2 linked regions of the Metabacillus sp. B2-18 genome follow. The protein of the gene in region 2 interacts with the protein of the main gene of each other region in a pairwise test. Links are inferred from orthologs where the notes say so. Each region holds a gene or a part of one and is shown on either strand. Other genes may lie near its edges.

Region 1 (3,147 bases), 1.3 Mb from region 2 along the record:
CAATAACACAGGACCTGCATCCGGAGCTAAACCAAAAGAAAACACGGCCGGAAAAATTGCTAATCCTGCTAAAAACGCAACTAATAAGTTAAGAACGACGATTGAAACTGCCGATTGTGGTAAGTTTTCATTCTTAGACAAATAAGAGCTATAAGTTACCATAACTGACACTCCAACACTTAGGGCAAAAAAGGATTGTCCCATCGCATATAAAATCGTCTCAGATGTTACGTTTGTAAAATCAGGCTTTAAAAAGAAAATAATTCCTTCCATGGAGCCATCTAGTGTAATAGAACGAACAATCAAGATGACAAATAATATAAACAACGCAGGCATCATAATTCGGCTTGCTTTTTCAATCCCATTTGAAACACCTTTAGAAACAACAAAACTTGTAATAAGTAAAAATAATAACTGTGCAAAAACGGTTAAAATCGGATCCGAAATGCTAGTACCAAATAACTCACCATACTCCTGCTCTGTTAAGCCACTAAGATTTCCTGTAACAGCTTTAAATAGATAAATTAAGATCCAGCCACCTACTACGCTATAAAAAGACAACAAGATAAAACAAGTCACTACACCAAGTCTTCCAATTAAGTGCCAAGAGGAATTCGGAGCAATTTGTTTGTATGCTTGAATGGCATCTTTTTTCGTACTTCTACCTATCACAAACTCTCCTAATAGAAGTGGTAGTCCTACTAGTAAAGTAAATAAAATAAAGATTAGAAAAAATACACCGCCCCCACTAGTCCCCGCAACATAAGGAAACTTCCATATCGCTCCTAAACCAATTGCAGACCCGGCAGCCGCAAGAATAAAAGAGAGCTTGGACGACCATTGTTCTACAGAATTATTCATAACATCACCTCAAAATCCTACTGATCAAAGATTTCTTTCAAAAGAATATAAAATCAACCTTTGAAAAATATATTATATAAATACACATTTTATCATTTTACTAGGATAATTTAAATTAAATTTTAAAATAATTCAATCAGCAAAACTGAATTAATAGAAAAAAAACAGCTTATTGCCAAGTCCTAATGGCAAAAGCCTTAGTTTTCTATACTATAATTCATAAAACTTATCCTTGCTGATAGTAAAAGAAAAAAGGCTGACACATTTAGTGCCAACCTTCTTAGATTTATTAAAAACTTATCCTTCTAATAATAATGATTCTGGATCTTCAAGTAATTCTTTCACTGTTGATAAGAAGCTTACTGCTTCTCTTCCGTCAACAATTCGGTGATCATATGAAAGGGCAATGTACATCATTGGACGATTTTCCATTGTATTTTCATCGATAGCAACAGGGCGAAGCTGTATTTTGTGCATGCCTAAAATACCAACTTGTGGTCCGTTTAGGATAGGTGTTGACATTAATGATCCGAAAACACCACCATTTGTAATCGTAAATGTTCCGCCTTGTAAATCAGAAAGACTTAATTTGTTATCGCGTGCTTTCTTAGCAAGATCAAGAATTTCTCCTTCAATACCTGCAAAGTTTAAGCGATCTGCATCACGAACAACTGGTACAACTAATCCATCTGGAGCTGATACCGCAATTCCAATATCATAGAATTTCTTCACCAAAATTTCATTGCCTTGTATCTCAGCATTAAGAAGTGGATATTGTTTTAATGCAGCAACAACAGCTTTTGTAAAGAAGGACATGAAGCCTAAACGAACATCATGCTGTTCGAAAAATTTGTCTTTACGACGTTTACGAACTTCCATAACAGCAGTCATATCTACTTCATTAAATGTTGTTAACATAGCAGCTGTTTGTTGAACTTCTACTAATCGATTTGCAATCGTTTGTCTACGTCTAGACATTTTTTGTCTTTCTACTGGTTTACCAGGTTTATCATCCTGTACGGCTGGTGTAGCAGCTTTTGGTGCAGCTGGTTTCGATTCTTGTTTTGGTGCTTCTTGACCCGAGTGTGCTTCAACATCTTGTTTACGTACGCGGCCAAGTGGATCAACTGTTTGAACTTGTTGTAAATCTATTCCACGCTCACGAGCTAACTTACGTGCCGCTGGTGAGGCAATTGTACGTTGTTTTTTCTCTTCTTCCGTTACTTCAACATTGTTTTGTTGAGCTTCTTGTGGCGCCGGTGCTTCTTGTTTAGTCTCTGTTTGCTCTGGTTGTGAAGGAGAAGCTTCACCACTCTCATCAATTATCCCAATTGTTTCTCCAACTTGAACAGTATCACCTGATTCTTTGTGTAGCTCTTTTAAAACTCCAGAAAATTCAGCAGTTAATTCAACATTTACTTTATCTGTTTCAACTTCTAAAAGGTATTCACCCTTCTCAACAACATCACCTGGTTGTTTTAACCATTGTGCAATCGTTCCTTCAGTAATAGATTCTGCTAGTTCTGGTACTTTAATTTCAGCCATTGTTGGTTCCCCCTTGAGAAACTTGCTTGTTAAAAGAATCACTTTTATTACATCTATATCAATTTAACGCGATAATATGATAACAGCAAGTCTCGCATTTTTCAATTTAAATGATGATTAATGGTTAAATAATTATTTATTCCAAGTTAATGCTTCTGTAACGATCCGTTCTTGATCTTTTTTGTGGATATTCGGATCACCTTCCGCTGGACTCTGTCTTCTTCTTCTACCTATATAGTTCACCTGAACTCCTTCAGGTGCAATTTCTCTTAATTTTGAATCAATAAACGTCCATGCTCCCATGTTTTGGGGTTCCTCTTGAACCCAAACAATTTCTTCAAGAGCTGGTAAACGATCCAAAATAGATGTAATAATTGTCTTAGGGAAAGGATATAGTTCCTCAACTCTTAGCATGTGAACCCAATCCAGATCGCCTTCAATCGTATTTAACTTATCAGTTAAATCTGTAGCTACCTTACCAGTGCATAAAAGAAGTCTTTTTACTTTTTCCGGAGAAGTGCCTAGTCCTGGTTGTTCAATAACTGGCTTGAACTCTCCTTCACATAATTCATTTAGATCTGATACAGTTTGTGGATTTCTTAGTAAGCTCTTTGGCGTCATAATAACAAGTGGTCTTACTTCTTCACGCTTTAGCAAGTCCGCTTGACGACGTAATATATGGAAATATTGAGATGCACTTGTTAAATTCGCAACTTGCCAGCTATCTTCAGCAGCTAACTG
Region 2 (3,183 bases):
TTATCAGTACAAACTGTTCTTAATAAAGGAATTAAATATTTAAGTAACTTAAACGTAGTATCGGCGCTCTGTTTGCAGTATTAGATCACTTTCTTTTGCAGTGAATATAATCCTAATTGTTTTCTCATTATTAAAATCATTGCAACAAGAAAATATTGTTAAAAAGTAAAATGGGTACCAATATGGTACTCATTTTTTCAATCCGAAATAAACAAAATAATTTGATTTGCAATAGCAAATAGCAGGAGAGAAAAAAGAGAAAAGTATATCGCATTTTTCCTCGCCTTTATTAAAGTATAGGCAATTAAATATGAAAGATAGAAAAACATGACCAATAAGATAATTTTTGCTAATAAGCTATCTTTTTTTGAAAGCCATTCTATCACGCTATAGCTACTCCACAAAAGGAGATGAGTAACAGAAAGCAAGCTCCATGTTTTTTTCATTTCATCCTCCCCCTTTATCAATTCTTATGCAAAAATATAAGATTCTTTCAGGGATTTTGAAACTTAATCTTAATTATTTGTATAGAAACTTCATTATATTTTTCATTTATGTAACAAATAGATGACAATAGGAAGAAAATTGAATTATTATGATAAAATGTGTTTAATTTAGATACATATTTTTGAATTTTATAAATGAAATTCTGACATAAATAATTATTTTGTTCTATTTTATTCTATTAAAAAGAGGTGGACATGGATGAAAAGATCAATACTTATTGCCTTCATCATACCAGTCATTGTTCTTTCTTCATGTGAAAATTTGCTGTTTTCAGAAGGTCCCTTAAATGAAGATATTCCACAAGACAAACAACTAGTGTTTTTTTCCGATGATGAAAATATTCAGCGTGAAGCAGTCTATTATGATGCCTTATTGGACATTAAAAAGAATTTCCCAGAGGAATTTGAGAATATGAAAATAATCTCAGAGAAAACAGATCATAATCAATTCGAAATTGAAACTTTTCCTTCGCTTCTTGTTATTGATAAGAAACAAGTTTTAGTACAAATCGAAGGAACCGTCGTATCAAAAGAAGATATATTAGAGCCTGTTTCAAGCGCTCTATCGAAATAGAAAAAAATACATGCAAAAAGGCTGACTTTAATAGTCAGCCTTTTCTTTATTATTTTACGATATGGATTGGACTACCAATTGCAACTTCAGCAGCTTCCATTGTGATCTCACCTAATGTTGGGTGAGCATGAATTGTCATTGCAATATCTTCTGCTGTCATACCAGCTTCAATTGCTAATCCTAACTCTGAAATCATGTCTGAAGCACTTGGTCCAGCGATTTGTGCACCAATTACTAATCCATCTTCCTTACGAGTTACAAGTTTTAAGAAACCATCAGTATTGTTAAGTGATAACGCACGACCATTTGCAGCAAATGGGAATTTAGAAGCATTCACTTCAATGCCTTCTTCTTTTGCTTGAGCTTCTGTGTAACCTACAGAAGCTAATTCTGGCTCAGAGAATACAACAGCAGGAATAGCTAAGTAATCAATCTCTGCTTTTTCTCCAGCAATTGCTTCTGCAGCAATTTTACCTTCATAAGAAGCTTTATGAGCTAAAGGTGGCCCCTCAACAATATCACCGATTGCATAGATGTTTGGAATGTTTGTACGGCATTGTTTATCAATTTTGATAACACCTCTATCCGTCATTTCAACACCAACTTGCTCTAAACCAAGTTCATCAGTGTTTGGACGGCGTCCTACCGTAACTAATAAGTAATCAGCTTCAACAGTTTTTTCTTCACCGTTTACTTCAAATGTTACTTTAACACCGTTGTCTGTTTCTTCCACACCTTTTGCCATTGCTTTTGTGTGAATTTCAACATTTCCTTTTTTCTTTAGGTTACGTTTAACAATCGCACTCATTTGTTTTTCAAAACCAGCAAGAATTTCGTCAGCAGCTTCGATAAACGTTACTTCAGTACCAAAATTAGCATACGCTGTACCAAGCTCAGTTCCGATATATCCGCCACCGATTACAACAAGCTTATTAGGAATTTCCTGAAGGTTTAATGCACCTGTAGAATCTAATACACGCTTAGAGTATTTGAAAGCAGGGATTTCAATTGGACGTGAACCAGTTGCGATAATTACATTTTTAAATTTGTAAGTTTGTGAAGACGTTTCGTCCATAACTTTTACAGTTTCGTTATCAACAAAGTATGCTTCACCACTAACTACGTCAACTTTATTACCCTTAAGTAATCCAGCTACACCGCCAGTTAGTTTTTTCACAACACCTTGTTTAAATTCTTGGACTTTTGAAAAGTCAACAGTTACGTTTTCAGCTTTGATACCCATATCTTCAGAGTGTCTAGCTTCTTCATAACGGTGTCCAGCAGCGATTAGCGCTTTTGAAGGAATACAACCAACGTTTAAACAAACCCCTCCAAGTGTTGCTTTTTCAACTACTGTTACTTTTTGTCCTAGTTGTGCAGCGCGGATTGCTGCAACGTATCCGCCTGGACCTGCTCCTATGACAAGAGTATCTGTTTCAATTGGGAAATCTCCTACTACCATCGATTACGCCTCCATTAAAATTAATTGTGGATCGTTAAGTAAACGCTTGATGTGGTTAAGAGCATTTTGAGCTGTAGCACCATCGATCATTCTGTGGTCAAAGCTTAATGATAAAGCAAGAACCGGAGCTACAACAATCTCTCCATCACGAACAACAGGTTTTTCTGCAATTCGTCCAATACCTAAAATAGCAACCTCTGGGTGGTTAATTACTGGAGTGAACCATTGACCACCTGCAGAACCAATGTTAGTGATTGTGCAAGAAGCACCTTTCATTTCATTTGGTGCAAGCTTACCTTCACGCGCTTTTGTAGCAAGTCCGTTAATTTCATCAGAAATTTCAAACACAGATTTGCGCTCTGCATTTTTCACAACTGGTACTAGAAGACCTTTTTCAGTGTCAGCAGCAATACCAATGTTGTAATAATGCTTCTGAACAACTTCTTCTGTTTTGTCATCAAGTGAAGTATTAAGTACAGGATACTTTTTAAGTGCTGAAGTAAGAGCTTTCACTACGTACGGTAAATATGTTAACTTAATACCCTGCTCTGCTGCAACATTTTTAAATTGTTTTCTATGAGAAACTAAATTTGTTACATCCACTTCATCCATTAAAGTTACGTGTGGAGCAGTATGTTTTG

The links.
Region 1: the proteins of lpdA (region 2) and odhB interact in binary tests that used the Escherichia coli proteins (3 or more experiments, as listed by UniProt). The link is inferred for Metabacillus sp. B2-18 from one-to-one orthologs.

The regions. Positions count from the first base shown.
Region 1 is NZ_CP088245.1:3,007,856-3,011,002, forward strand. What follows is about bases 283-3,093. They hold odhB (2-oxoglutarate dehydrogenase complex dihydrolipoyllysine-residue succinyltransferase), read right to left. Parts: upstream 2,407-3,093; coding sequence 1,159-2,406; downstream 283-1,158. Other genes in these bases: LPC09_RS15165 (sodium-dependent transporter), read right to left, coding at 283-861; sucA (2-oxoglutarate dehydrogenase E1 component), read right to left, coding at 2,539-3,093. In the rest of the region: more of LPC09_RS15165, read right to left, coding at 1-282; more of sucA, read right to left, coding at 3,094-3,147. UniProt on the Escherichia coli protein: E2 component of the 2-oxoglutarate dehydrogenase (OGDH) complex which catalyzes the second step in the conversion of 2-oxoglutarate to succinyl-CoA and CO(2).
Region 2 is NZ_CP088245.1:1,753,013-1,756,195, reverse strand. Bases 337-3,183 are described here. They hold lpdA (dihydrolipoyl dehydrogenase), read right to left. Parts: upstream 2,543-3,183; coding sequence 1,130-2,542; downstream 337-1,129. Other genes in these bases: LPC09_RS08795 (dihydrolipoamide acetyltransferase family protein), read right to left, coding at 2,546-3,183; LPC09_RS08805 (hypothetical protein), read left to right, coding at 706-1,080; LPC09_RS08810 (hypothetical protein), read right to left, coding at 337-446. Also shown: more of LPC09_RS08810, read right to left, coding at 198-336. UniProt on the Escherichia coli protein: Lipoamide dehydrogenase is a component of the glycine cleavage system as well as of the alpha-ketoacid dehydrogenase complexes.